Regions from separate parts of the Methylopila henanensis genome, predicted to be linked through region 1. Evidence: riboswitches for the same ligand, from Rfam matches in the RefSeq annotation. Region 1 holds a riboswitch; the other holds the start of a gene.

Region 1 (14,725 bases):
GCGCTGCTCGACGCCGCCCGGATCGAGCCGACCCGCCGGGCGGAGGAGGTCTCGGTCGAGGGCTTCGTCGCGCTCGCCAACGCGTGGGTTGCGACGCGCTGACCGCGCGTCAGATCAGCGTTTCGGCCAGTTCCTCCGCCAGCCTGTCGGCGAACTCCCCGATCGCGACGCGGCGCGCGCGGCGCAGCCGCTCGGCCTCGAGGATCGAGCGGATCTCGTTGAAGCAGCGGTCGAGGTCGTCGTTGACGACGACGTAGTCGTATTCCGTCCAGCGCGCGATCTCGACGGCCGCGTTTCTGAGGCGCTTCAGGATGACCTCCGGCGCGTCCTCGGCCCGGCGCTCCAGCCGCGCGCGAAGCTCGGCCGCGGAGGGCGGCAGCACGAACACGCTGGCGACGTCGTCCGGCATCGCCTCGCGCGCTTGCAGCGCGCCCTGCCAGTCGATGTCGAACAGGATGTCCTTGCCCTCGGCGAGCGCCTTCTCCACCGGCTCGCGCGGCGTTCCGTAGCTGTTGCCGTGCACCGTCGCCCATTCCAGCAGTTCGCCCGCGTCGCGCATCGACTCGAACTGGCGCTGGGTGATGAAGTGGTAGTGGACGCCGTCGATCTCGCTGCCGCGACGGGGACGGGTGGTGACGGAGATCGAGACCGTGAGCCCCGCGGCGCTCTCCATCAGCGCGCGCGTCAGCGTGGACTTGCCGGCGCCCGACGGCGACGACAGCACGAGCACGACGCCGCGGCGGACCATATCCTTCTTGGCGACTACGGGTTCGGTCGTCATCGCGCTCACTCCACGTTCTGGACCTGCTCGCGGAACTGCTCGACCACGGCCTTGAGCTCGAGGCCGATCGCCGAGAGGCTGCGGTCGTTGGCCTTGGCGGACAGGGTGTTCGCCTCGCGGCCGAGCTCCTGCGCCAGGAAATCGAGCTTCCGGCCGACGGCGCCGCCCTCCTCAAGCAGCTTGCGCGCCGCGGCCACGTGGGCCGCGAGCCGGTCGAGCTCCTCGCGGATATCGGCGCGGGAGGCGAGCAGCGCCGCTTCCTGATGCAGGCGGTCGGGGTCGAGCGCGGGACTGGCGCCCAGCAGCGCGGCCACCTGTTCGGCGAGCCGGGCGCGCACCGCCTCGGGGCCACGCGCGGGGCAGGCGTCGGCGCGCGCGGTGAGCTCGGCGATCGTCGACAGCCTCTCGGCAAGCACGGCGTCGAGCGCCGCGCCCTCGGCGGCGCGCATGGCGGCGAGCTCGTCGAGCGCGCGTTCGAAGTCGGCGAGCGCCGCGGATTCGAGCGCCGCGCGCTCCTCCGGGGATTCGTCCGCCTCCACGAGTTCGACCACGCCGCGCTGCGCCAGCAGGCCGTCGATCGTCGGCGGCGCGGCGTCCGGCAGCCGGGCCGCGATCGCGGCCGCGGCGGCGAGCACCGCCGCGAGCGCCGCCTCGTTGACGCGCGCCTCCACGGCGCGCGCAGCGCCGGCGAAGGTCAGCGTCGCGTGGGCGGTCCCGCGCTTGAGCCGCGCGGCGGCGGCGGCGCGGGCCGCCGGTTCGATCGCGTCGAAACCCGGCGGGGTGCGCAGCCGCAGGTCCAGCCCCTTGGCGTTGACGCTGCGGATCTCCCAGGTCCAGCAGGCGTCGCCGAGCCCGCCCGAGACGCGCGCGAAGCCTGTCATGCTGGCGATCGGCATGGGCCTGGGTCCTTCGGTCGGAAGCGCGCCGGAACGAGGGCGGGATAGGCTTGTGGACCGCGGCCGCAGCCCTCGTCAATCGCGGGCGGCGGCGGAAGCCCGAAGGCCTGCTCCGCCGCCGCCCGGCCGTCAGGCCGCGACGACCTCGGCCTGTTCGCCGCTCTGGCGCTCGAACAGGCGGCGGTAGACGCCGCCTTCGCGGGCGACCAGCGCCTCATGGTCGCCCTGCTCGACGATCCTACCGGCGTCGAACACCAGGATGCGGTCCATGGCGCGCACGGTGGACAGCCGGTGCGCGATGACGACCGTGGTGCGGCCGATCATCAGCCGCTCGATCGCCTCCTGGATCGCCGCCTCCGATTCCGAATCGAGGCTCGACGTCGCCTCATCCAGAATCAGCACGGGGGCGTCGGCCAGGAAGGCGCGGGCGATCGCGACCCGCTGGCGCTCGCCGCCCGAGAGCTTGACCCCGCGCTCGCCGACCAGCGTGCCGTAGCCCTTTGGCAGCTTCGAGATGAAGCCGTGGGCGTTGGCGAGCCGGGCCGCGCGCTCGATCTCCGCCATCGTCGCGCCCGGACGGGCGTAGGCGATGTTCTCGGCGAGCGAGCGGTGGAACAGCGTCGGCTCCTGCGGGACGATCGCGATCTGCGCCCTGAGCGACGCCTGCGTCGCCTGCGCGACGTCCTGCCCGTCGATCGTCACCCGGCCGGCGGTCGCGTCGTAGAGGCGCTGGACCAGCTTGACGAAGGTGGTCTTGCCCGAGCCGGAATGGCCGACGAGACCGACCCGTTCGCCGCCCTCGATCACGACAGAGAGGTCGCGGTAGAGCGGCGTCGCGTGGCCGGAATAGTGGAACGTCACGTTCTCGAACGCGATCCGCCCCTGCCCGACCGCGATCGAAACCGCGCCCGGCCGATCCTCGACGCCGACCGGCACGCCGTGCAGCTCGACCAGCTCCTGCAGGTCGTTCACCGCGCGCTGCAGGTCCGCGACATGCATGCCGACGTCGCGCAGATAGCCGTGGATCACCGCGAACATCGTGAGCAGGAAGGCGGCGTCGCCCGCGGTCGCCTGCCCCGTCCACCACAGCCAGACGCCGAGGCCGAGCGTCGCCGCGCGCAGCAGCATCAGGATGAGGTTCTGCAGCACGCCGTTCCAGGTGCCGCGCCGCCAGGTCCGCGTCGTCCGCCGGCTCCACTTGTCCATGACGAAGCCGAGCCGGCGCTCCTCGCGCGCCTCGGCGCCGAAGGCCTTCACCACCGCGTTGCAGGTGACGGCGTCGGCCATCACGCCGCCGAGCTTCGTGTCCCACGCGTTCGAAAGCTGCGCCGCCGGCGCGACCCACAGCAGCGAGATCGCGACCGTCGTCGCGACATAGGCGACGGCGCCGACGAGGGTGACGAGGCCCATCAGCGGCCAGTGCGCCGCCAGCACCGCGGTCGAGGCGACCAGCACCAGCAGCGAGGGCGCGAGCGCCATCAGCAGCAGATCGTTGAACTGGTCGATGGCCCACATGCCGCGCGTGACCTTGCGCACCGTGGAGCCCGCGAAGTTGTTCGCGTGCCAGTCGGTCGACAGCCGCTGCACCCGCGCGAAAGCTTCCGCCGCGGCGTCCTTCATGATGGTCTGCGTCATGGGGATGACGGTCATGAAGGCGAGCGCGCGGAAGCCCGCGATCATCGCCGACAGCGTGACGATGGCCGCGAACGACCACAGCGCCGCGTCGAGCCCTGAGTCGCGGTCGGCGCTCGCGAAGGCGTCCACCAGCCGCCCGGCGAAAACCGGGATGGCGACGTCGGCCAGCGTCGCGAGCGCCATCGCGCCCGCGATCAGCGCCACGCGGCCGGGCTGACGGGCCCAGTGCTCGAAAACGAAACGCATGGAGCGCGCGAACGGCGCGTCCCTGAGGGAAGTCGAAACGGTCATGACGGCTCCCGGCCGCGCGAGGACGCGGGCCGGCTCCTGAAACAAGACGCGGAGGCGCGCAGACGCGACGGCGGCAGGAGCCGACGCGGCGATCACGCCACGCAGTGAAACATCACGGATGAAGCGGAGAAAATTCGGCGGGCGCCGCGGCGGACCGCGCGCAGGTCTGGCCTAGCGGCGGGGCGGCCGGCCGGAGGCGGCGAAGGCGATGATCGCTGTCATGCACGTCCCTCCAGACCCAAGGGTTAAAGCCGAACGGCTACGTAAATACCCGTAAGCTGATCGGTCCGCAAGCCGCGCCGCGCACGATCCTCGGGACCTGTCGCCATTATGCATCAGACATGAAAACGCCGCCGGCCCTGCAGGTCGACGGCGCATAGCAGCGAAGATGAATGGGCCTTCGCAGAAGGCTAGTGAACCGTAGCCCCCGTCGGGGCCAGCCTTACGATTTCATCCTTGATCCGCAATTTCTTGCGTTTCAACGTCGTAACCTTGACATCATCCGTATTCGGATGAGCGAGTTCCAGTTCAATCTCACGCTCGATGGCGCGATGCTTCTTCTCCAGCTCAACAAGATGCGACTCGATGGACATGAAGCACGTCTCCCTCGTCTGGTCTTGACGTCATGAGCATGTCACGAACGACCGGCCCTGTCGAACCTTCTTGCGCGTCGACTTTAGATCACACTTGCGCGACTCCATGGCCGCCCTTGCCCGGCGCCGGCCGCGCGGCGATACTCCGCCGGAACGGCGCGTGGCGTGGCATGGACGGGGGTCGATGGCGAGACGGGAGGACGACGCGCGGGCCGAGGAGCTGGCGGCGCGGGAAGAGCTCGCTCGCCTCAAGGAGGAGCATCGCGATCTCGACACCGCCATCGAGGCGCTCGAGCGCGTCGGCGCCGGCGACCGGCTGCAGATCCAGCGCCTGAAGAAGCGCAAGCTGGGGCTCAAGGACCGGATGTCGTTCCTCGAGGACCAGCTTACGCCCGACATCATCGCCTGACGGCGGTCACTCCGCCGCCTTCGCCGCGCCGGCCGCCCAGCGCTCCATCGCGCGGCGCGTGGAGACGGCGATCCCGTCTCCGATCGCGACGTCGTCCCAGCCGAGCACCGCGCCTTCCGCGACGTCGCGGACAAGCCGCACGCCGTGGGCGAGCCCGATCGGCAGCGCGCCGCGCGCGAGCGAATCCTCGGCCCGCATCAGCTTGCCCCAGACCGTGAACCCGCCCTCCCCGTCGAGCGTCTCGCCGGCGCGGAGCGGCTTCTTGGCGCAGGCGGCCACATCGGCGCGGAAGCCGGTCGGCGCGCCGGTCGCCTCCCCGCGCAGCGCGGCCGCGGCGACGCTGACGCCAAGCTCCAGACCGATCAGATGCGACGGGCGATGCAGCGAGGCGTAGCGGCCGGACGGGTCGACGCTGACCCCGTACTCGCGAAAACACCGGCGGGCGTAGTCGCCGCGCGGGCCCTCGTCCGCCGGCTCGAACACCACATAGACGCCCCAGCGCAGGTCGTTCATGACCTGCCGCCCGTCGCGCTCCAGGCTCGACACCACCTCCACCATGCCGGCCTCCTCCAGCACGCCGCCGGCCGCCCGCGGCCTCAACGTCCGGGCGAGGTCGTGCGCGCCGCAGGGCGGAAAGGCGAGCCCCTCCTTCGGGGCCTTGAGCCCGGTGGCGTTGGCGATCGCCGCCATCTCGATCGCCGACTTGGTGCCGTCGAGGAAGGAGTTGAACATCTGCGCGTTCATGCCCGCGCGTTCCGCCTCCTCGGCCCTGAGGCCGTAATGGTCCCACACCGTGTCCGGCGTCGAGGCGTGGTAGGCCGGCAGGTACTTGGTGCCCTTCCCCGCCGCCACGACCCGGAAGCCGCAGGCCTCCGCCCAGTCGACCATCTCGCAGACCAGCGCCGGCTGGTCGCCATAGGCGAGCGAGTAGACCAGCCCCGCGCGCGCGAACGCGTCGGCGAGATAGGGGCCGGCGAGCACGTCGGCCTCGACGTTGACCATGACCATGTGCCGGCCGTTCTCCGCGGCGAGCAGCGCGTGGCGGCAGCCGGCGGCGGGGCTGCCGGTGGCGTCGATCACGACGTCGAGACCGTCGGCGCGGATCAGCGCCTCGGAATCCTCCGTCAGCATCACGCCGCCGCCCTTGCGCGCCGCCTCGAACGACGCGGCGACGGCGGCTTCGGCGTCCCAGCCGGTGGCCGCCAGCGCGGCCTTCGCCCGCGCCTCCGAGAGATCCGCGATCCCCATGAGATGCAGCCCCGGCGTCGTGCGGACCTGGGACAGGAACATGGAGCCGAACTTGCCGGCCCCGATCAGCCCGACCCGGACCGGCCGGCCTTCTGCGGCGCGGCGGCGCAGCTTTGCGGCGAGGTTCATCGACGCATCCTCCCTTTTCGACGTTTCCCGCGGACGCCTCTGCGGGCGGCTCGCGAGACCGAGCAGAGCCGGCCCGGGCTTCCGCGTCAACGCGCCGCGAACCTAAGGCCCGCTTGCGCGCAGGCGCCGCGGCGCCTATCGTCCGGCCATCCCTTCTCACGCACGGAGCTACGAACGATGGTCGCGGAAGACCGCGCCGAGGCGGCCCCTGTCGCCATCGTCATGGGCAGCCAGTCCGACTGGGCGACCATGAGCCACGCCTCCGAGACGCTGAAGGCGCTCGGCGTGGCGCATGACGCGCGCATCGTCTCCGCGCACCGCACGCCCGACCGGCTCGTCGCCTTCGCGAAGGGCGCGAGAGACGAAGGCTTCCGGGTCGTCATCGCGGGCGCGGGCGGGGCCGCCCACCTGCCGGGCATGGTCGCGGCGATGACGCCGCTGCCGGTGTTCGGCGTGCCGGTGCAGTCGCACACGCTGTCCGGCCTCGACAGCCTGCTGTCGATCGTCCAGATGCCCGCCGGCGTTCCCGTCGGCACGCTCGCGATCGGCCGCGCCGGCGCGGTCAACGCCGCCCTGCTCGCCGCCTCCGTGCTTGCGCTTACCGACGCGAGCCTCGCGGAGCGGCTCGACGCCTGGCGCGCCGCCCAGACCGATGGCGTGGCCGACCGGCCGACGGAGTCCTGACATGACCGCGACGCCCCTCGCCCCCGGCGCCACGATCGGCATTCTCGGCGGCGGCCAGCTCGGCCGCATGATCGCGCTCGCAGCGGCACCGCTCGGGCTCAAGGCGCATGTGTTCTCTCCCGATCCGCACAGCCCCGCCTTCGACGTCGCGGCCGAGCGCACGATCGCGAATTATGACGACGAGGCCGCGCTCGCGCTGTTCGCCGACAGCGTCGACGTCGTGACCTACGAGTTCGAGAACATTCCGGCCGCGACCGCGGAGCTGGTGTCCTCCCACAGCCCGCTGTTCCCGGACGCCCGCGCGCTCGCGACCACGCAGGACCGGCTGACCGAGAAGACCTTCCTGCGCGACCTCGGCCTGCCCACGCCGGCCTTCGCGGAGGTGCACGACCGCGCCAGCATGGCCGCCGCCGTCGGCGCCATCGGCCGGCCGGCGGTGTTGAAGACGCGCCGCTTCGGTTATGACGGCAAGGGCCAGGTGCTGGTGCGCGAGGGCCTCGGCCTCGACCAGGCGCTCGCCATGATGAACGGCCAGCCGGCGATCCTCGAGGCCTTCGTGCCGTTCCGCGCCGAGGTGTCGGTGGTGGCGGCGCGCGGGCGCGACGGCTCGTTCGCGGCTTTCGACGTGGTCGAGAACCGGCACGAGAACCACATCCTGCGCTCTTCCCACGTCCCCGCGGCGATCAAGCCGGAGACGGCGGCCTCCGCGGTCGCGATCGCCCGCAAGATCGCCGACGCCTTCCAGTATGTCGGCGTGTTCGCGGTCGAAATGTTCCTCGTGGAGGGGCCGACCGGCGAGAAGGTCGTCGTCAACGAGATCGCGCCGCGGGTCCACAATTCCGGCCACTGGACCATCGAGGGCGCCGAGACCAGCCAGTTCGAGCAGCATGTGCGCGCCGTCGCCGGCTGGCCGCTGGGCTCGACCGCGACCCGCGGGCGGGTGGTCATGACCAACCTGCTCGGCGCCGAGGCGAACGGCTGGCGCGCGCTGCTGGCCGAGCCCGGCGCGGCCGTCCATCTCTACGGCAAGGGCGAGCCGAAGCCCGGCCGCAAGATGGGCCACGTCACGCGGGTGACGATCGGCTGACGCCTCGCGCGCATAAGGCCTCGATCCGCGTAGACAACCCCTGAGCCCTCTGGTAAACGCTTCGCCGACGATGGCGGCGTTCGCACACCAGCGGGCGTCGGCCTTTTGTTTTTTGCTTCCGGCGCCGTCCGCGGCGACCGTCCGCCCAGAGACAAACGCTACCCGAGGCACGACGTGCAGGTTCTCGTCCGCGACAACAATGTCGACCAGGCCCTGAAGGCCCTGAAGAAGAAGATGCAGCGCGAAGGCATCTTCCGCGAAATGAAGCTCCGCGGTCATTATGAGAAGCCGTCCGAGAAGAAGGCGCGCGAGAAGGCGGAAGCCGTCCGCCGCGCCCGCAAGCTGGCCCGCAAGCGCGCGCAGCGCGAGGGCCTCCTGCCGATGAAGAAGAAGTGATTCGCTGAGGGCGATCGGCGCCGGCCTCCGGCGCCTTACGTCTCGCGACGTGACTGCGATGCGCCCGTTGGACCAGTCCGGCGGGCGTTTTTGCGCCTTGGGGGACACGCTCCGGCCCGCGCCGCCGGCAGCACGGGCTGCGGACGCAATCTCGCCGCAATCCGCCTGTGTCTGACGGCTCTTGGGCTGGCGCGCGGTAAGGTGGTGAGGACATGCAGGCTTCGGGTTCGGGCATTCTGGCGCGCCGCGGCGCGTTTCTCGTGGCGATGCTCGCGCTCGCCGGCTGCGAATCCATGGGCCCCTCGGCCGCGACGCTCGAGCCCGAGGCCTATGCCGCCCGGCAGAGCGACCTCGGCTCCCTGACCCAGGTCGTGCAGTCGAACCCCGGCGACGCCGAGGCGTGGAACATGCGCGGCTCCGCCTACGCCCGTCTCGGCCAGTACGACAACGCGATCGGCGACTTCAGCCAGGCGATCCGCATCAACAGCGGCATGGCCAAGGCCTACGCCAACCGCGCCCTCGCCTACCGCTCGCAGAACAAGACCGCCGAGGCGGTCAGCGACTACAACCGCGCGATCGAGGTCGACCCGAACTACAGCCCGGCCTTCGTCGGCCGCGGCAACCTCTACCGCTCGACCGGCCGCACCGACGCCGCGCTCGCCGACTTCGACCGCGCGATCGAGCTCGACCGCAACAACGCGCAGGCCTGGCACAACCGCGGCCTGATCCATCAGGCGCAGGGGCGCCACGACGACGCGATCGACGACTTCACCAAGTCGACCGCGATCGCGGTCACGGCGCCGGAGCCCTATGTCGGCCGCGGCATGAGCTATCTCGCGCTCAACGACGCCGCGGCGGCGCTCGACGACTTCAACACCGCGCGCACGCTGAACCCGAAATACATCGACGCCTGGATCGGCCGCGGCCTCGCCTTCGAGCGCCAGAACGAGCTGCTGAAGGCCCGCGCCTCGTTCGCGCAGGCGCTCAACATCGACCGCAACGACAAGCGCGCCAACGAAGCCTTCAAGCGCGTCGGCGGCGTCCCCGGCGCGACCTACACCGAGCGCTGAGCGAGTCGATCCTGCAAGAGACGAAGAAGGGCCGGAGCGTCGCTCCGGCCCTTCTTTTTTTGGCTCCGTCCGGACGCCTTGGCCTTTACTCCGCGGCGTCGACGTAGAGCTTGCCGCCGCCTTCCAGGAACTCGGCCGACTTCGCCTTCATGCCCTCCTCCGCCTCGAAGGTGACGTTCTGGGCGCGGACTTCGGCGCGCAGGTCCTGCGTGATCTTCATCGAGCAGAACTTCGGACCGCACATGGAGCAGAAATGCGCCACCTTGTGCGCGTCCTTCGGCAGCGTCTCGTCGTGGAAGGCGCGGGCGGTGTCGGGGTCGAGCGAGAGGTTGAACTGGTCCTCCCAGCGGAAGTCGAACCGCGCGCGGCTGACCGCGTCGTCCCGAATCTTCGCCGCGGGATGGCCCTTGGCGAGGTCGGCCGCATGGGCCGAGATGCGGTACGTGATGACGCCGGTCTTGACGTCGTCGCGGTTCGGCAGACCGAGATGCTCCTTCGGCGTGACGTAGCAGAGCATGGCGGTGCCGAACCAACCGATCATCGCGGCGCCGATGCCGGACGTGATGTGGTCGTAGCCCGGCGCGATGTCGGTGGTGAGCGGCCCGAGCGTGTAGAACGGCGCCTCGCCGCAGACGGCGAGCTGCTTGTCCATGTTGGCCTTGATTTTGTGCATCGGCACGTGGCCGGGGCCCTCGATCATGACCTGGCAGCCCTTGTCCCAGGCTATCTTGGTCAGCTCGCCCAGCGTCTCCAGCTCGGCGAACTGCGCGGCGTCGTTGGCGTCCGCGATCGAGCCCGGCCGCAGGCCGTCGCCGAGCGAGAACGAGACGTCGTACTTCCGCATGATGTCGCAGATGTCGCCGAAGCGCTCGTAGAGGAAGCTCTCGCGATGGCCGGCGAGGCACCAGCGCGCCATGATCGACCCGCCGCGCGAGACGATGCCGGTGACGCGATCCGCCGTCAGCGGCACATGCGCCAGCCGCACGCCGGCGTGGATGGTGAAGTAGTCGACGCCCTGCTCCGCCTGCTCGATCAGGGTGTCCTTGAACACCTCCCAGTCGAGCTTCAGCGGATCGCCGTCGACCTTCTCCAGCGCCTGGTAGATCGGCACCGTGCCGATCGGCACCGGCGAGTTGCGGATGATCCAGGAGCGGATGTTGTGGATGTTGCGGCCGGTGGAGAGGTCCATGACGGTGTCTGCGCCCCAGCGGATCGCCCAGACCAGCTTCTCGACCTCTTCCGCCGCGCCCGAGGTCACCGCCGAGTTGCCGATATTGGCGTTGACCTTGACCAGGAAGTTGCGGCCGATCGCCATCGGCTCGAGCTCGGGGTGGTTGACGTTCGCCGGGATGATGGCGCGGCCGCGGGCGATCTCGTCGCGCACGAATTCCGGCGTCACGAATTCCGGGATCGACGCGCCGAAGCTGTCGCCGTCGGCGTGGCGGACGCCGGCGCCCTCCAGCGCCTGCTCGCGGGCGAGGTTTTCGCGGAACGCCACATAGATCATCTCCTCGGTGATGATCCCGGCCTTCGCGAACTCGTACTGGGTCACCATCTGGCCGTTCGCGGCCTCGCGGATGACGCGCGTCGCCGGGCACGGAGCGACCAGCTTGTCGGCGGAGACGTTGCCGTTGTCCTCCGGCTTCACCGCGCGCCCCGGGGCGATGTCGAGCCCGCGCTTGGCGATCCAGTCTTCGCGCACCGGCGCCAGACCGGCGGCGAGGTCGATCGCGACGTCGGTCTCGGTGTAGCGGCCCGACGGATCGTAGACCCGCACCGGCGGCTCGTTCGGATCGCTGAGCGTGATCTCGCGGAACGGCACCCGAAGCTCGGGATGCGACTTCGGCGAGGCGTAGACCTTGCGCGAGCCGAAGATCGGCCCGGTGGTGACGCTTTCGGGCGCGGCCTTGGCGTCCTTCGGCGGAATATGGACGTTCATGGGGGATCTCCTCCTCGATGTTCTCGTTCGGGAGATCCGGGGTGTCGCGAAACGTCTGGGAGGCGTTCGGCGGCTTGCGCCGGCTCGGCCTTCGGTTCCCGTCCCTTCGCCGGCATGACCCGGATCAGGTTCTAAGGGATCGGCGTGCCGCCATCTCAGCCCCGCATCGCAGCGGGACGCCCCTCGGACCGGGATCGAGGTTAGGAGCTTGGAATCGTTCTGTCGAGCCCAGGCGCCGGGGTCGTCCCCCGTCCGACCGACCGCACCCCTCCTCGCCCTATCCCTTCATCACTGTCGCCCCCGCCGCGCCCCGGACCTTTTGACGCCCTTGCGTGATTGAAGTAGCATTTTGGAATTCCGAATTCGGAATTCTGATATGCAGCCGCTTGCGACCGCGCCGAACCTGATCTCCCAGACCTACGACCGCATCCTCGAGGCGATCGTCGACCGCAGCCTGCCGCCGGGCGAGCGCATCCGGCAGCACGAGCTGGCGGAGCGGCTCGGCGTGTCCCGCCAGCCGGTCAGCCATGCGCTCCATCTGCTGCGCGGCCAGGGCCTGCTCGCCGACAGCGGCCGCAAGGGCTTTCAGGTGACGCCGCTCGACGGCGTCCGCATCCGGCAGCTTTACGAGGTGCGCGGGGCGCTCGACGCGCTCGCGGCCCGGCTCGCGGCGGAACGCGGCGCGGACGGCGCGGCGCTCGAACGCGCGCTCGACGCCGGGGCCGCCATCACCGCGCGGACGCCGCTCGCCGAGCAGATCGCCCGCGACGCCGACTTCCACCGCGCGCTCTACCGGCTCTCGGGCAACCCAGCGATCGAGGAGACAGTCGGCCCGCAATGGCCGCACATGCGCCGCGCCATGGCGACGGTGCTCGCCGATCCAGAGCACCGCGCCCGCGTCTGGGCCGAGCACGTCGCTATAGCCGATCGCGTGCTCGCCAGAGACCCGGACGGCGCGGAGGCCGCCGCGCGCGACCATGCGATCGGCGCGGGACGAACCATGGAGGAGCGGCTCAGCACGCTGCGCGACGCCGCATAATTCCCGACAAAAGCAGCGGCAGGAGGAAACGATGCGTCTGACCGAAGACCAGCTCGCGCAGTTCCACGAGGACGGCTGGCTGCTGCTGCCGGACCTGTTCACGCCCGAGGAGGTGGACCTGCTCCGCCGCGAGGCGGTCGCGATCTACGATGAGCATCGCCCCGAGGTCTGGCGCGAGAAGGACGGCGCACCGCGCACCGCCTTCGCCGCCCACACCTACAACGAAGCCTTCCGCCTGCTCGGCGCGCACCCGCGCATGATCCGGCCCGTCGAGCAGGTGTTCGGCGAACATGTGTATCTGCACCAGTACAAGATCAACGCCAAGTCCGCCTTCACCGGCGCGGTCTGGCAATGGCACCAGGACTACGGCACCTGGAAGCGCGACGACGGCATGCCGGAGCCGCGCGCCATGAACATCTCGATCTTCCTCGACGAGGTGATGCCCATCAACGGCCCGCTGATGCTGGTGCCAAAGAGCCAGAAGGCCGGCGACCTGAAGGCGAGCCACGACCTCGAGACCACCTCGTACCCGCTCTGGACGCTGGACGAGGAGACGGTCACCCGGCTGGTCGCGGAAGGCGGCATCGTCGCGCCGACGGGCCGGCCCGGCAGCATGCTGATGTTCCACGGCAATCTGGTGCACGGCTCCGCCGGCAACATCACGCCCTACCCGCGCAAGATCGTCTATCTCACGCTCAACGCCTGCTCCAACTACATCCGCACGCCCACGCGGCCCGAATTCATCGCGCACCGCGACTTCGCGCCGATCCAGTGCGTCGAGGACGACGCGCTCGTCCGGCTCGCGCGGAGCCAGAGCCGGCAGGGCGGCCGAGTAGCGGCCAAGCGCAGGATCAGCAACACCCGCGCCAGGTGCAGCTTCAAAAAACTCGCTACTTGGGGCCCTCAAGCAACCGAAACCAGTCTTTCACAGTTAATTTGAGGCGATCAACTTCATCCTCCGCCAGAAGCCCACAATGAGCGATTGGGCCACGGAGGTTGTTGAGCGAAAACATCACCCTACCCATCGCCTTCTGATTACTCAGAATACCCCCAAATAACGAGTAGTTCGCACGAATAATATCACCTAGTTGACCAAACGTTACATAATCTAGAGGATTATCCGATCTTGGGGTGAACCCTGCGTCCTGTTCTCTCTGCAAATTTCCCTTAAACTCGATCTTTGCACTGTCGGGGGCATATTTATCCCACCAATCCGGCCCCTTGTTATCCTCAGTAAGCGTGTCGTCAATTAGCCGGCGAATGTCGTTCTCTAGCATGTAGAAGAGCTTATAATGCTCAGCCATCATCACTGCGTTGTCGCGGACCTCTGCCGAAAATTGCGATACGGAGGCCTTGACCGAAGCATTCTCCTCAGCGATTGAACGGCTAACTCTTGGATTAGAGTTCGCCTCTTCAACAGCCAACTTTATCGATGCGCCTTTCAGCAAAAACAGCTCTACTGCGTCCACCTCATCTATCATAGGAGATTTTCTTTGACGCTGCGGAATATCGCATTTAGCACCTTGAGATCCGACGTCTCAGGAAGAACAATATTAATATTGTATACCAATCCGACCGACTTCGAACCTCTGTTCACACCACGGACAATTTCGCTTTGACTGCTTTGATTTGCGGTGCCGCCAGCAAGTTCATCCTGAAAACTTGCGTCGTCATCACCACCGGACAAATCAGCTCCAGCGGGAATGAAGGACTTCACCACGTTGAAGGTTGATTTGATCGCCTGCGCGACAGGATCATTTGCCTTCAGTCCAGTGATTTCGAGAATGATGTCGCGCAGCTTGTGATCGTCGACGGTGTGCGCATATTCGCTTCGTTTGAATATTTCTGGAAAGCCGTTTCGCAGCCCAGCTAAAGCTGCCGTAGGCCGACCACCTTCCGTTCGAAATTTAGCATAAAGCTCGGTTGGAACACCATCGCTAGACAAAAAGCCCATTTTTCATGATCGGGATAGTGCCACGAGCCGCACCACCGCTTAACTTAAGAACATGCTCCAAGAAATCTGCATTAAACTTGTCTGGGCGAGACGCATCAACAAGGCGCTCAAGCGCCCTTTTTAGGGTTCCGGAGGCTGCAAGGTATGGAAGATTTCCGGGAATCTTTCTCGGTGCAGATGCCTTCACTGCAGCCGTCTTCTCGTCGGTTCCAGTTTGTTCCATGCCCTGCTTAGCTTCGGCCATCCTATCCCCCACTCCGCTAGCGCATCCTAATGAGATGAGGAATGATCGCAATGCGCTTTGTTAAAGCTAAGCACAGAAAGACCCAGTCGTACCGAGCGGCAACCCGAACACGGTCATCTATTTAGCGGACTATGTCGACGCCCGCATTATGACCCCCGGCGCTAGGCTTAGGGTTGCGGCCGGCGATCAACAAAAGCAAAAGGCCGGACCTCGCGGTCCGGCCTTTCATCTTCAGAGCACCCTCGCCCTATCACAGCCCCTTGACGATGGCCTCGGTGACCTTCTTGGCGTCGCCGAACAGCATCATGGTGTTGTCGCGGAAGAACAGCT
Region 2 (14,725 bases), on a different contig from region 1:
GCGGGCGGGGGGCTAGGGGAACCGACCGCGGCCCGGCGGGTTTCTCCCTCGAACAAGGGAGATGACGCATGGCGGGCTCGCCGACACCTGAGAAGGACCGCAGCGCCGCGACGGGCGCCTCCGAGGCGGACGCTGTCCGGCCCGTGAAGTTCGAGCGGCGACCGGACGCGGGCCCCGGCAAGGGAGACGCTCCCGACGGCCCTCCGGACGCCGCCGAGACGGCCGGCGTGAAACGCAGGGCCGGGGACGCGCGCAAGACGCCGAAGAGCGCGCCGGGCGCGATCGATCCGGAGAAGCTCGACAGCGAATCCGACGACGCCGCGGGATGAGCGGTTGCGCTTCGCGCCTACATACTCTCGACTTCAGGCCTGAACGCGTGTGATCTCGATCCACTCGCGGGCGCGCGCTTCCGGATCGGCGGCGCCGACCACGTCGTTGACGACGGCCACGACGTCCGCGCCGGCGGCGAGGCACTGCGCGGCGCGCTCGGGCGTCAGGCCGCCGATCGCGACCAGCGGACGGTCGCCGATGACCCGCTTCCATTCGCCGATGCGCTCAAGCCCTTGAGGCGCAAAAGGCATTTGCTTCAGGATCGTCGGCCAGATCGGCCCGAGCGCCACATGGTGCGGATCGACCGACAGCGCCCGGTCGAGCTCAGCCGGCGTGTGGGTCGAGACGCCGAGGCGAACGCCCGCGGCGCGGATCGCCTTGAGGTCGGCCCCGTCGAGGTCCTCCTGCCCGAGATGGAGGAAGGGCGCGCCGAGATCGATGGCGGCCTGCCAGTAGTCGTTGACGACAAGAGTTGCACCGGCCGTCGCGCAAAGCTGCAACGCGCGGTTAATTTCATGGTTAACAACGTCTTGCGGCTTGTTCTTAACCCGAAGTTGGATCAGCCGCGCGCCGACGCCCACGAGACGCGCCACCCAGTCCGCGCTGTCGACGACGGGGTAGAACGGATCGAGCCGCGCCGTCATGCGAGGCTCGCGCGGCCGAAGACCGGCGTCGAGGGCGCGGCCATGTCGCGGGGCTCGATCGGGTCGGCGAGGAAGCCCGCTCGGCCCGCTTCGATGGCGCGGGCGAAGGCGCCGGCCATGGCCACCGGATCGCCGGCCTTGGCGACGGCGGTGTTGAGCAGCACGGCGTCGTAGCCGAGCTCCATCGCGGCGGCGGCGTGGCTCGGCCTGCCGATGCCGGCGTCGATCACCAGCGGCACGTCCGGGAAATGCGCCCTGAGCGACCGCAGCCCATAGACGTTGTTGAGCCCCATGCCGGTGCCGATCGGGGCGCCCCAAGGCATCAGCAGCTTGCAGCCGGCGTCGAGCAGGCGCTCGGCCACGACCAGGTCCTCGGTGGTGTAGGGAAACACCTCGAAGCCTTCAGAGGTGAGGATGCGCGCCGCCTCGACCAGGCCGAAGACGTCCGGCTGCAGGGTGTCGGCCTCGCCGATCACTTCGAGCTTGATCCACGACGTCCCGAACACCTCGCGCGCCATCTGCGCGGTCGTCACGGCCTCCTTCACGGAGTGGCAGCCGGCGGTGTTGGGCAGCACCCGCACGCCGAGCTCGGCGATCAGCCCCCAGAAGTCCTGGCCCTCGCGCAGCCGGCCGGATTCGCGACGCAGCGACACGGTCAGAATCTCGGTCCCGGAGGCCCGCGCCGCGTCGGCGAGGATGGCGGGCGAGGGGTACTGCGCCGTGCCGAGCAGCAGGCGGGACGCGATCTCGACGCCGTAGAAGTTCAGCATGTCAGCCTCCTTGCCGGGGCGAAACGATTTCGATGCGGTCGCCGTCCTCGAGCGCGGTGGCGGCGCGGGAGGCGGCGGGCACGAAGGCGCCGTTCAGCGCCGTCGCCACCACCGCGCTGTCGAGCTCGAGCAGGCGCAGCGCCTCGGCGAGGTCGGCCGCGGCGAGATCATGCTCGTCGCCGTTCACGGTCAGCTTCATGGGACGTGTCCTCCGGTCGCGTCGCGATCTCCGCGGCCTGCTGAGCGCATGTGGGCGACAACAGAAATCCGTGACGGTAGAGACCGTTGACGTAGGTTGTTCCGCCGCGTCTTTCAACGCGCGGCAGGTTGTCGGGGAAGGCGGGACGGACGTCGGCCCGCACTTCGAGAATCTCGGCTTCGCCGAAGGCCGGGTGCAGCGCATAGGCCGCATTCAGCAGGTCGACGACCGAGCGGGCGGTCGCGCCGCGGCGCTCGGCGCTCTCGATCATGGTCGCGCCGAGCATGAACACGCCGCCGGCCCGCGGCACCACGTAGAAGGGAATGCGCGGGTGCAGCAGCCGCACCGGCCGCGACAGGCGGATCTCGTCGGTCCGCACCACCAGCATTTCCCCGCGAACGCCGCGCAGGTCCGGCAGGGCGTCGCGGGCGGCGAAGCCCCGGCAGTCCACCACGGCGTCGTCCCCGACCTCCGCCGGGTCGGCCTCGACGCCGTAGCGGAACGTGACGCCTCGCTCGCGCAAGGAGCGCTCCAGTGAGGCGAGCGCGCCGCGCGGGTCGAGATGCCCCTCGTCGGGGAAGAACAGGCCGGCGCGGAAGCGGCCGGCGAGGTCGGGCTCCAGCTCCGCCACCCGGTCGCCGTCGATGGTCTCGTAGCGCTCGGTGCGGCGGGCGAAGCGCGTGAGCTCGGCCGAGTCCCGCGGCGGCGCGACCACCAGCGTGCCGTGGCGCGTCACGGCGCCGGTCGCTTCGTCCCACCAGTCGAGCGCGACCGCGCCGCGCGTGGCGACGACCGGCTCGGCGCTCTCCCGCTCGCACCACGGCGCCAGCATGCCGCCGGCGGACCAGGAGCAGGCGCCTGCGCCGAGCGCGGCCGCGCGGTCCACGACCGTGACGGTCGCGCCGCGACGAACAAGCTCCAGAGCGGTGGTCAGGCCGGCGACGCCGGCGCCGAGAACGGTGACGCGCATGGGCGCGGGTGCTCGCTTCCGCGTGTGGCGGGTCGAGCCGGCGAAATGCGGAAAGCGTCGGTCTGGCGCCCCCGTTCCTTCGCCGGCATGACCCGGATCAGGTTCAAAGGGTTCGGCTCTCGCCGTCTCAGCCCTCGCGGGCACCCCTCGGGTTCCGAGACGATGGGGGCGGCGGCCGGCGGTGTCAACGGCCGGCGCCGTCTTCCGTCATCAGGCCGCGACGTGAGCGGCGGGCGGCGCGACGCGGCAGAACGCCCGGAACGAGCGCTCCACCAGCGCCGGGTCCAGCCCGTGCGCGATCACCACCAGCTTGGTGGCGGGGCGCCCGTCCGGCCATGCGTCGAGATGGACGGGGGCGTGCACCAGATGCTGCACGCCCTGGATCACGACGGGCGTGTCGACGCCCTCGACCGCGACCAGACCCTTGAGCCGCAGGATGCGGTCGCCGTGCCGGTTCAGCAGCATCGACAGCCAGAGGCCGAAGCGCGCCCAGTCCAGCGGCTGCTCCGCAGCGAGCGCGAAGGCGCGCACGGCGCCGTGGCGGCCGGCGCCCGCGGCGAGCCAGCGCCGGACCTCGACGGCGCGGGTCGCGTCGTCATGGACGTCGGCGAGCAGCAGGTCGGGCGAGGGCGCGTCGTCGGGGAAAAGTTCGATCACCGGCGCTGCCGGATTGAGGTTCGCGAGCCGTGTCCTGACGCGGGCGGCCGCGGCCTCCGGCGCAAGATCGGTCTTGGTGAGGATCAGGCGGTCGGCGACAGCGGCCTGACGCACGGATTCCTCGTGGGCGTCGAGCGTCGCCTCGCCCAACATGGCGTCCACCACGGTCACGATCGCGCCGGTGCGGAGCTGGTGGCGCAGCGCCGGGTCGGCGGCGAGGGTCGCAACGACCGGACCGGGGTCTGCAAGGCCTGTGGTCTCGATCACGATCCGATCGAAGCCGGCGATCTCGCCGCGGGCGCGCCGCCCGAGTAGCGCCATCAGCGCGTCGCGCAGATCGCCGCGCACGGTGCAGCAGAGGCAGCCGCTCTTCAGCAGCACCACGTCGTCGGCGATCCGCTCCAGCAGCAGGTGGTCGAGCCCGGCCTCGCCGAACTCGTTGACCAGCACGGCCGTGTTGGCGAGCTCAGGTTCCGCCAGCAGGCGCTTCAGCAGCGTCGTCTTCCCCGAGCCGAGGAAGCCGGTCAGGATGTTGACGGGAAGGCGGCTCACCGCTCCAGCGCCGCGATGACGGCGGGATCGAGCGGGTCGCAGTCGCGGCGGATCAGCTTTTCGGCCGCGGGCCAGACCGCGCCGAGCGTGTCGACCACCGCGACCTTGCCGGTGCGGGACGACAGCGTGAAGCGGCCGCCCCATTCGCGGACGCCGAGACCGTAGAGCGCCAGCGTCTCGTTCGCCACCGCCGCGCGGCGGTGGCGCTCGGCGGTCGGCGTCAGCGCAGGGTCCGCGACGCCGTCGCTCCAGTGCGCTTCCGATCCGAACGACCCGCAGAGCCCGCACATGGCCGTCAGGACTGCGGCCGCGCGCTTCCCGAGCGCGGATAGCGCTTGGCGAAATCCTCCGCGATCTCCTCCATCGCGACGAACTTCACGCCGGCATGGGCGCGCATGTGGTCGTAGAGCCGCTGGTGCATCTGCAGCACGTGCGGGCGGCCGGAGACGTCCGGGTGGATGGTGAGCGGGAACACGGCGTAGTCGTAGTTCTCGTAGACCCAGTCGAACTGGTCGCGCCACATCCGTTCGATGACGTGCGGATCGACGAAGCCGTGGCTGTTGGGCGCGGCCTTGATGAACATCATCGGCGGCAGGTCGTCGAGATGCCACGAGGCCGGGATCTCGATCAGGTCGGTCTCCGCGCCCGAGGTGAACGGCTTCATCCAGGTCGAGGGGTGCTGCGAGTAGTCGATCTTGGTCCACTGGTCGCCGACCGTCACGTAATAGGGGTGATGGTCGTTGTGCATCAGCGAGTGGTCGTAGCGGACGCCCTTCTTCTGCAGCAGTTCGTTGGTCTTGGCGCCGAACTCCCACCACGGCGCCACATAGCCGCGGGGGCCCTGGCCGGACAGCTCGGCGATCACCTCGACGCATTTGTCGAAGATCGCCTCCTCCTGCTCCGGCGTCATCGCGATCGGGTTCTCGTGGCTGTAGCCGTGCATGCCGATCTCGTGGCCGGCGGAGGCGACCGCCTTCATCTCCTCCGGAAAGGTCTCGATCGAGTGGCCGGGGATGAACCAGGTGGTCTTGATCCCCCACTTGTCGAACAGGCGCAGCAGGCGGGGCGAGCCGACGCGGCCGGCGAACACGCCGCGGGAGATGTCGCAGGGGCTGTCCTCGCCGCCGTAGGAGCCGAGCCAGCCGGCCACGGCGTCGACGTCGATCCCGTAGGACACGAAAATCTCCTTCGGCATGGCGTCTCGTCCTCTCTGTCGTTGTTCGGCTTCTGGTCGGTCAGTTCATCCTCGCGGGGCGAGGGCGGCAAGTCACGCTTCGTCGACGGGCCGCGGCTTCAGCCGCAGCCGAGGCAGCCCCGAAACCAGTCGCGCAAGCCGGCGTCGAACGGCCCCCATGCGGCTTCGAGCGCGCGATGGCGGCCGGCGTTCGCCCGGAACAGCGTCCGAAGCTCGGCCTCGACCGCGTCGAGATCGACGCCCGTGACGCGGCCGTCGGCGACGATCGTGCGGCCCGCCACCACGACCTCGCGCACATGGGCCGCGGCGCCGCGGGTGAACAGCAGGTCGAGCGGATCGACCGGTGCGATCCGGTCGCGGTCAAGCGCGTCGAGATCGAACGTCACGAAATCCGCCGGCGCGCCGGGCGTCAGCGCTCCGTCTCCGGGCGCGCCGACGGCGGCGCGGCCGGCGGCGATCACGGCCGACAGAAAGCCGGCGCGCGTCCATGCGGGATCGAGCTTCGCCCCGGCGTGGACGCCGTGCACCAGCCGCATCTCGCGCAGCAGGTCGTCGTCCTCGTCGAGCGCCTGCCCGTCGACGCCGACCGCGACCCGGCAGCCGCGGGCGTGGGCCTGGCGGATGGGGCCGAGGCCCGAGCGCAGATACATGTTCGAGCTGAAATTGGTGACGATCCGCGCGCCGGAGGCCGCGATCCGGTCGAGTTCGTCGGGGCGCGCATGGACGCAATGGGCGAGCGTCAGCCGCTCCGACAGCAGGCCGATCTCCTCCAGATGCCGGACGACGCCGTCGGGGAAGGCCCGGTCCGCCCAGGCGCGCTGGCGCTCGGTCTCCAGCAGATGCATGTGCACGCGCCGCCCGGTGCGGGCGGAAGCGTCCGCGATCGCCTCCAGCATCGGGCGCGAGCACCATTGCGGGCCCGCCGGCCCGTACTGCACGTCGACAAGCGGCCCCGCGATCGCGTCCGCGATCTCGTCGACGAGGTCGAGATAGGCCTGCGGCGTCGTGGGCTCGCGGACGAAGGCCTCGCGGAACAGCGCCTCGGTCGCCGGGGGCAGGCGCGCCAGCATCTCGGTCTCGTCGCCATAGACCAGCGGGTTCATGTCGCGCACGGCGGGCGCGAAGGCGATGCGCACGCCGATGTCGTTCGCGGCGCGGGCGATGGAGCGGGCCTCGTCGACCGGAGACAGCGTCCCGCTCGGCCGGGTGTAATGGACCATCACCGCGCCGCAGCCGGCCCGCGCGGCGCGGGCGAGCGGGGCGATCGCCGCGAGATAGGGGTCCGGCGGCGTCACGAACACGTTGCGCGGCAGCCAGGCTTCGAGCGGCAGGAAGGCCGACCCGAACGAGGTCGTCGACAGCGGCCGCGCATGGTCGTGCGCGTTGACGAGCGCCGGCGTCACCAGGCGTCGCGGCCCGCGAGGCGGCTCGCCAAGCCGCTCGATCGCCGCGACGCCGCCGCCCTCATGCGCGAGGGCGACGTCGTGGCGAAGGCGTTCGCCGTCGAACAGCGCCGCGGCGGCGACGGCTCCGGCCATGGTCAGTTCGCCGTGTAGACGAGTTCGCGCTCGGCGCGGGCCGGCAGGAACTCCCGCGAGAAGATCTCGGCCGGCTCCGGCGCGCGGGGCAGGCCGTAGCCCGCAACCACGATGTCGATCGCCTTCTTCATGCGGTCGTCCTTGATGTCGCCGAGGCCGATCTCGGCGGCTTCGGGCGAGACCATCAGCTTCTCGTAGGCGAACTGCAGGCGGCGCTTCTCGACCGCGAGGTTGACGAGGTTGTCATAGGCCTCGATCGCCTTCATGCCCGCCTCCTGGTCCTTGCCGATCTCGATCGCCGCGCGGTTGACGGCCTTGACCAGCCCCGCCACCGCCTTCGGATTCTCCTTCAGCAGCTTGCGCGAGACCATCATGCCGTTCGAGTAGAGGTCGAGGCCATAGTCGCCGAAGTTCAGCCAGCGGTAGTCCTTGTCCGGGTCCTGCCGGTTCAGCACGAGGTTGAAGTAGCTCGTGAGGGTGAACACCATCGCGCCGTCGATGTCGCCGCGGATCAGCATCGGCTCCTGAAGGTTCGGGGCCATGTTGGAGAGCTTGACCTTTTCCATGTCGACGCCGTTGGTCTTGGCGAAGACGGAGATCAGGCGCGTGGTCGGCGTGCCCTGCGCGCCGCCGAGCGTCTTGCCCTCGAGGTCCTTCGGGGACTTCACGCCGGCCTCCGCCTTGGTCACGACCGCGAAGGGCGGGCGGTTCCACATCTGGTAGACCATCACCGGCGCGGCGTCCGGGCGCTGGGCGGCGTTCTGGATGATGGCGTTGACGTCGCCGAAGCCCGCGTCCCATGCGCCCGACATGATGCGGGTGACGGTCGCGCCCGAGCCCTCGCCCTGGTCGATCTGGACGTCGAGCCCTTCCTCCTTGAAGTAGCCCTTGTCCTTGGCGAGCATGAAGGCGGCGTCGGAGCCTTGGGTCTTCCAGCCGAGCGTGAACTTGATCTTGGTGTCGGCCGCCGCGGCGGGCGCCGAGACGAGGGCGCCGAGCGCGAGCGCGGCGAGGAGCGGTTTGAGCATCTCGGGGATCCTTCCTGCTTGGGAATGGTCAGGCGGCCGCGAAGTCGTCGCGGCGGGAGGCCCAGCCGGTGACGCGGCGCTCGATGAGGGAGAAGGCGACGTAGAGGGCGACGCCGAGGCCCGCGAGCACGAACAGCCCGGCGAAGACCAGCGGCACGTCGAAGTTCGACGACGCGCTCATCATCACGTTGCCGACGCCGCGGTTCGACGCGACGGTCTCGGCCAGCACGGTGCCGACGAAGGCGTAGGTGATTGAAACCTTCAGCGCCGCGAAGAAGAACGGCGTCACGCGCGGCAGGCCGACGTTCCAGAGGATGTCGGCCTTCGAGGCGCCGAGCGCCTTGAGCACGTCCTCGAGCTCGGGCTCGGTGGTGGCGAGGCCCGTCGCGACGTTCACGACGATCGGGAAGAAGCAGATCACGAGCGAGGTCAGGACGGCCGGAACCGTGCCGGAGCCGAACCACAGCACGAAGATCGGCACCACGGCGACCTTCGGGATCGACGAGAAGCCGATGAGCAGCGGATAGGCGGTGTCGTAGGCGACCTTCGAGACGCCGATCAGCGCGCCGATGGCGACGCCGATCACCACGCCGCCGACGAAGCCGATCATGGTCGTCATCAGCGTCTGCAGGATGTGCGGCCACAGGATCGGCAGCCGCGCGAACAGGGTGGCGAACACCTGGCTCGGGCGCGGCAGCACCAGGTCCGAGACGTCGAGGGCGAGGCAGAGCGCCTCCCAGAGGAGGAAGAAGCCGACGATCAGGGCGACAGCCCAGAGCTTGCGGCGTACGGCGGCGAAATCGGTCATCAGCTCTGCTCCGCGCCGCCGCGGGCCTCCACGATGCGCGCCCTGAGGCGCTGGTTGAGGGCGACGAAATCCGGGTCGAACGTCATGGCGACGGTGCGCGGGCGCGGGAAATCCACCGGGCTGTCGTCGAGGATGCGGCCGGGGCGGGCGCTCATCACGCAGATGCGGCTCGCGAGGTACCCGGCCTCCTTGAGGTCGTGTGTGACGAGCAGCACGGTCGGCTTGCGCGCGAGCCACAGGTCCTGCAGTACGCCCCAGAGCTCCTCGCGGGTGAACTGGTCGAGCGCGCCGAACGGCTCGTCGAGCAGCAGCAGCCGCGGTTCGTGGATCAGCGCGCGGCAGAGGTTCGCCCGTTGCTGCATGCCGCCCGAGAGCTGCCACGGATACTTTTCGGCGAAGCCCTTCAGCCCGACCTGATCGAGCAGCGCGTGGGCGCGGTCGCGGAACTCCGTCCGCCGCTTGGCGCGGTACTCGCCGCGAAACGGCCGCACGATCTTGAGCGGCAGCATGATGTTCCGCTCGACGGTGAGCCAGGGCAGCATCGTCGGGTTCTGGAACGCCATGCCGATGCGCATCGCCTTGGCGGCGGTCTCGCGGCCGCCCACGATGACGGTGCCCTCGCTCGGCTGCAGCAGGCCGCTCGCGAGCTTGAGGATGGTGGACTTGCCGCAGCCGGACGGGCCGACCAGCGCGACGAACTCGCCCTCGGCGATCTTCAGCGTGGTCGGGCTGAGCGCCGCGGTCTTCCGCGCGCCGCGGCCAAAGGTGACGGCTGCGCCGGACAGGGCGATCGCGACGCGCTCCGCGCCAGGGTCGTGACGGTGTGTTCCGGACATCATGCATGCGCCTCCATGGCGAAAGTGCATGCAAGCGTGGCCCCAGATCGCCTTGCGCAGTCCCGCCGCCCGGCGCTATCACGCGAGGGGCTCAGCGGCCTCGGGAGGGACTCGCGCGATGAAGGCGGACGTGGACGCTGCTTCGAAGACCGCGCCGGACCGGGTCGGCGTCATCTGTCAGGCGCTGCGCCGCGCGATCATCGAGCGGGCGCTCATGCCGGGCGACCGGCTGCCCGAAGACGCGCTCGGCGAGCGCTTCGGCGTCAGCCGCACCATCGCCCGCCACGCGCTCGGCCAGCTCGGCTCCGAGGGGCTGGTGGAGCTTCGCCGCAACCGCATCGCCGTGGTCGCGACCCCGAGCTGGGATGAGGCGCGCGATCTGTTCGACGTGCGCGCCGGCCTCGAACGGCTGGTGGTGAAGCGGCTCGCGGGCCGGCTGACCCGCGCTCAGGTGGCGGAGCTGGAAGAGGGCATCGAGCGCGAGCGGCAGGCGAAGGGCGGCCCGGAGCCGATCTCGATCCGGCTCGCGACCGAGTTCCACATCCGCCTCGCCGAGATGACCGGCAGCCCGGTGCTCATCCGCTACGTCAGCGAGATCGCCTATCGCTGCTGCCTGACGCTCGCGCTGTTCGCCCGGCCGCACTCCTCGGACTGCGCGGTCAGCGAGCACCTCGAGATCGTGGCGGCGCTCGCCGGCGGCGACGCGGAACGGGCGACGGCCCTGATGGACCACCACCTCGAAGCCGTCGCCGGCCGCGCGCTGGTGTCCGAGTCGACGTCGAAGCCGCGTAACATCATGGACGTGCTGGCCCCTTACGCGCACGACGCCGCGCCGCCGAAGGGCGGGCGCGGAGGGCGGTGACTGCGTTTGCAAAATGTACGGGGCGCGCGACCCAAGCGCCTGTCATGCCCGGCGAAGCCGGGTATCCACGACTTTTACGTCTGGCGCTACGGGTCAAAAGGAAGTCGTGGATGCCCGCGAAGGCGGGCATGACGACGAGCCTGAGGCCGTTCAGGCCTCGACGCCGAGCCGCGTAAGAATGCGTTCGGCGCTGTCGTTCCAGACGTCCATGGTGACGATCTTGCCGCCGCGCACCAGGAAGCGGTCGACGTAGCGGTTGCCTTCGAACGGCTCGCCGTCCGGCCACGCGCCGTAGAGCGTGCCGACGCTGTAGACCACCGTCTCGCCGTCGCCCGGGGCCACGTCGAACCGCTCCATCCGCTTCTTCACCCAGGCGTAGCGCATGGCGTTGAAGGCGGTGGGGCCGCTCGGATGCGTGAAGGGACGGCCGCCGGTGAAGGTGATCCGCACGTCGTCGGCCATGTAGCTCGCGGCCCGCTCGGGATCCGGGACCATCGAGGCTTCGAGGAAATCGCGCACCAGCGCGGCGTCAGGGGACAGGGCGTCGGACATCGGATTCATCCTCACGGCTGCGGGACGTCCAAGCTTTAAGCAGAATGCGAGGCAAAGTGCATGCAATTAGTTCATGCATTTTGCGCCCCCGGCGCTAGTTTTGTGGGCATGTTCCGCGGACGCTGCGCATGACCCTCGATCTCGTCGTCACCAATCTCAACACGCGTGACGCCCCGGCGCCCGTCGCGATAGGGATCGCCGGAGGACGGATCGCGGCGATCGAACGCGAGATCGTGTGCGACGCGCCCGTGATCGACGCCGGCGGGCGATTGGGACTTCCGGGCTTCGTCGACACCCACGTCCATCTCGACAAGGCCTGCCTGCTCGGGCGCTGCGGCCACGCCCATGGCGACCTGAAGGCCGCGATCGCGACCGTCGCGCGGCTGAAGGCGGACTTCACCGAAGAGGACGTGCTCGCCCGCGCCGGCCGCTGCCTCGACCGCGCGATCGCCCACGGCACGACACGGATGCGGACCCATGTGGAGGTCGACCCGCGCGCCGGCCTGCGCAGCTTCCGCGCGCTGAAGCGGGCGCGCAGCGACTACGCCTGGGGGATCGACCTCGAGCTCTGCGTGTTCCCGCAGGAGGGGCTGACCAACGATCCCGGCTGCGAGGAGCTGCTGGTCGCGGCGCTGGAGGAGGGCGCCGATGTTCTCGGCGGCTGCCCCTACACCGACACGGACCCGATCGCCCAGCTCGACCGCCTGTTCGAGCTCGCCGCGGATTATGACGTCGCGCTCGATCTCCATCTCGACTTCGATCTTGACGCCTCCACCGGCCATCTGGAGGACGTCTGCCGGCGGACGGAGGCGTTCGGCCGCGGCGGCCGGGTCGCGGTCGGCCATGTGACCAAACTCTCCGCCATGACGCCGAGCGCCTTCGAGCGCGCCGCGGCCCGGCTCGCGGGCGCCGGCGTTGCGCTGACGGCGCTGCCCGCCACCGACCTCTACCTGATGGGGCGCGACCGCTTCGCCGACCGGCCCCGCGGCGTGACGCCCGCGCACGAGCTCGCGCGCCGCGGCGTCACCGCCTCGATCGCCACCAACAACGTGCAGAACCCGTTCACGCCGTTCGGCGACCTGTCGCTGATGCGGATGGCGAACCTCTACGCCAACGTGGCGCAAGTCGGCCCCGACGGTTTCGACGCCTGCCTCGACCTCGTCACCGACGGGCCGGCGCGGCTGATGAACCTCGACGACTACGGCCTGCGCGTCGGCGCCGCGGCCGATCTCGTCGTGCTCGACGCGGCGGACGCCGGAGAGGCCTTCGCCGACATCGCGGCCCCGCTCTGGGGCCTGAAGCGCGGGCGGCGGAGCTTCGAGCGGCCGCGCGCCGCGCTCAACCCGCCTGACGCCTGATCTCCAAGGACATGCAATGACCGCCCCGACCGTCGACACGGCCCGCTTCCTCGCCGACCTCCACGAACTGCGCCAGATCGGCCGGTTCAAGACCGGCGTCCATCGTCCGACCTATTCGCCGCAGGACATGGAGTCCCGCGAATGGCTGATGCGGAAGATGGCGGAGATCGGACTTGCCCCCGAGATGGACGGCGTCGGCACGGTGATCGGCCGCGGGGAGGGCGCCGGCCCCCGCCTGCTCGCCGGCAGCCATATCGAGAGCCAGAACGAGGCCGGCTGGCTCGACGGAGCGCTCGGCGTGGTCGCGGCGCTCGCGCTCGCGCGCTCGGGGCTCGCGGTCGATCCGATCGCCTTCGCGGACGAGGAGGGGCATTTCGACGTCGGCTTCCTCGGCAGCCGCTCGGCGATCGGCGACCTGACGGAAGCCGAGATCGACGGCTCCCGCAACCGCACCGACGGCACGCCGCTGCGCGCCGCGCTGAAGGCGGCGGGGCTCGAAGGCCGCCCGCGCCTGACGCTCGATCCTGCCCGCTACCGCGGCTATCTCGAAATGCACATCGAGCAGGGCACGACGCTGGAGAACGCCGGCGAGCGCGTCGGCGTCGTCACCGGCATCGTCGCGATCTGGCAGTTCCGGCTGATCGTCGAGGGCGCGCAGGACCACGCCGGCGGAACCACCATGGCCGAGCGCCGGGACGCCGGCCTCACCGCCGTCCGGCTGCTCGCCGCGATCGACGCCGAGTTCCCGCGCGTCTGCGGAGAGCGCAGCACCTGGACCACGGGCTGCATCGCGCTCGACCCCGGCGCGCCCAGCATCATTCCGGGGACCGCCGACGTGCTGTTCCAGTTCCGCGACGTCGAGATCGCGGTTCTGGAGCGGATGGAGGACTGCCTTCGCCGCCTCGTTCAGGAGAGCAACCGCCGCGAGCGCTGCCACACCACAATTGAGGTCCTGAGCCGCGCCGTCCCCGCCGTCTGCGATCCCGGCCTGATGGACGCGCTGTCGGCGGCCGCCGAGCGCCTCGCGCCGGGCGCGTGGCGGCGCATGCCGAGCGGCGCGGGCCACGACGCCCAGAACCTCGCGCGCATCATGCCGGCCGCGATGCTGTTCACGCCCTCGATCGGCGGGATCAGCCACCACTGGTCGGAGGACACCAAGGAAGAGGACCTCGCGCTCGGGGTCGAGGTGCTGTTCGAGGCCGCGCGGAGCGTGCTGGCGGGGTAGGGCGCGGTCGTTATTCCCCCTCACCCGGCCCTACGGGCCGACCTCTCCCCGCCGGGGAGAGGCCGGAGGGCGTCAGCCCTCCGGGTGAGGGGGCTGTGACGGACCCCCCAAGTCGTGGATGCCCGCAAAGGCGGCATGACGGCGAGGATGGCGGCCGCGCGAAACGCCGCGCCTCACACGCTCAGGCCGCGGGCGACGACCGGGATCTCGCCGACGATCGTAGCCCCGCGCACGGCGACGAGGCGGTCGACCATGTTCACCACCACGCAGACATGGTTCGGCACGATCCGCACCACGTCGCCGACGGCGGGCTTCGCCGCGCAGGCCCGGAGGTCGAGGAACCCGTGCTCCTCCGAGAGCGCGCCGATGCGGGCGTCGGGGTGTTCGAGGATGAGGCCGTGGCCGTCGAGGCCGCCGGGGTCGCTGGTCAGCGTCTTGGAGCCGGCGTCGACGATGCCGCGCTCAGGCCCCGCGCGGCTCACGACCGTGGCGTAGACATGGGCGGCGCAGTCCCGGAGCGTCGCCACCCCCGCCGCCATCTGCATGCGGTCGTTGAAGATATAGGTGCCGGGACGGTGCTCGGTCGCGCCGTTCAGCGCGCCGAGGTTCTTCAGGTTCGGCGAGCCGCCGGTCGACACGATGCGAGGCTTCAGCCCCTCCGCGGCGAGGCCCGCGGCGGCCGTGTCGAGGAAGCCTTGCGTCTCCGGCCAGCGGTCCGGCGGCGGGTAGAGCAGCAGGCCTGCGAAGGTGAGCCCGGGCGTCGCCGCGATCCGTTTCGCGAGCGCGACCGCCTCCGCCGGCGTCTCGACGCCCGCGCGCTTCAGGCCTGTGTCGCATTCCACGACGACGTCGAGCGGGCGGCCGGCGATCGCCGCCGCGGGCCGCAGGCCGTCCACGGTGACGGGGCTGTCGGCGGCGACCGTCACCCGCGCCCGCTTCAGCAGCGCGCCGAGGCGGCCGACATTGCGTTCGCCCAGCAGATTGTAGCTGATCAGGATGTCGTCGAGCCCGCCGTCGGCCATAGCCTCGGCCTCGCCCAGCTTCTGGCAGGTGATCCCCTTCGCGCCAGCCGCGACCTGCAGCTTCGCCAACTCCGGCGACTTGTGGGTCTTCACGTGCGGGCGGTTGGCGAGGCCGGCGGCGTCGCACAAGCCTTGCACGCGCGCGACGTTGGCCTCCACCACGTCGAGATCGACCACCA

Evidence for each region. Region 1 has a riboswitch for thiamine pyrophosphate ahead of thiC (phosphomethylpyrimidine synthase ThiC). Riboswitches for the same ligand answer to the same signal wherever they lie in the genome.
Region 2: another riboswitch for thiamine pyrophosphate. It lies ahead of ACFSCV_RS14055 (FAD-dependent oxidoreductase); the one in region 1 lies ahead of thiC (phosphomethylpyrimidine synthase ThiC).

What each region holds. Positions count from the first base shown of each region.
Region 1 is NZ_JBHUER010000004.1:63,259-77,983, reverse strand. Features, by position in the region: gene rsmA (16S rRNA (adenine(1518)-N(6)/adenine(1519)-N(6))-dimethyltransferase RsmA) at 1-102, shown strand, start outside; gene gmk (guanylate kinase) at 110-781, opposite strand; gene ACFSCV_RS06675 (YicC/YloC family endoribonuclease) at 787-1,677, opposite strand; gene ACFSCV_RS06670 (ABC transporter ATP-binding protein) at 1,807-3,603, opposite strand; gene ACFSCV_RS06665 (YdcH family protein) at 4,014-4,196, opposite strand; gene ACFSCV_RS06660 (YdcH family protein) at 4,381-4,605, shown strand; gene ACFSCV_RS06655 (NAD(P)H-dependent oxidoreductase) at 4,612-5,982, opposite strand; gene purE (5-(carboxyamino)imidazole ribonucleotide mutase) at 6,160-6,666, shown strand; gene ACFSCV_RS06645 (5-(carboxyamino)imidazole ribonucleotide synthase) at 6,668-7,753, shown strand; partial or broken gene rpsU (30S ribosomal protein S21) at 7,928-8,146, shown strand; gene ACFSCV_RS06635 (tetratricopeptide repeat protein) at 8,362-9,219, shown strand; gene thiC (phosphomethylpyrimidine synthase ThiC) at 9,305-11,158, opposite strand; TPP riboswitch at 11,243-11,352, opposite strand; gene ACFSCV_RS06625 (GntR family transcriptional regulator) at 11,535-12,197, shown strand; partial or broken gene ACFSCV_RS06620 (phytanoyl-CoA dioxygenase family protein) at 12,229-13,008, shown strand; gene ACFSCV_RS06615 (Swt1 family HEPN domain-containing protein) at 13,088-13,678, opposite strand; partial or broken gene ACFSCV_RS06610 (DUF5343 domain-containing protein) at 13,675-14,374, opposite strand; gene ACFSCV_RS06605 (NAD(P)(+) transhydrogenase (Re/Si-specific) subunit beta) at 14,646-14,725, opposite strand, start outside.
Region 2 is NZ_JBHUER010000010.1:192,714-207,438, reverse strand. Features, by position in the region: gene ACFSCV_RS14075 (hypothetical protein) at 69-329, shown strand; gene ACFSCV_RS14070 (thiamine phosphate synthase) at 363-974, opposite strand; gene ACFSCV_RS14065 (thiazole synthase) at 971-1,744, opposite strand; gene thiS (sulfur carrier protein ThiS) at 1,746-1,943, opposite strand; gene ACFSCV_RS14055 (FAD-dependent oxidoreductase) at 1,912-2,913, opposite strand; TPP riboswitch at 2,971-3,071, opposite strand; gene ACFSCV_RS14050 (CobW family GTP-binding protein) at 3,124-4,122, opposite strand; gene ACFSCV_RS14045 (hypothetical protein) at 4,119-4,412, opposite strand; gene ACFSCV_RS14040 (polysaccharide deacetylase family protein) at 4,418-5,317, opposite strand; gene ACFSCV_RS14035 (amidohydrolase family protein) at 5,416-6,855, opposite strand; gene ACFSCV_RS14030 (ABC transporter substrate-binding protein) at 6,858-7,883, opposite strand; gene ACFSCV_RS14025 (ABC transporter permease) at 7,912-8,691, opposite strand; gene ACFSCV_RS14020 (ABC transporter ATP-binding protein) at 8,691-9,530, opposite strand; gene ACFSCV_RS14015 (GntR family transcriptional regulator) at 9,646-10,389, shown strand; gene ACFSCV_RS14010 (nuclear transport factor 2 family protein) at 10,540-10,941, opposite strand; gene ACFSCV_RS14005 (amidohydrolase family protein) at 11,070-12,299, shown strand; gene ACFSCV_RS14000 (Zn-dependent hydrolase) at 12,316-13,524, shown strand; gene ACFSCV_RS13995 (D-TA family PLP-dependent enzyme) at 13,698-14,725, opposite strand, start outside.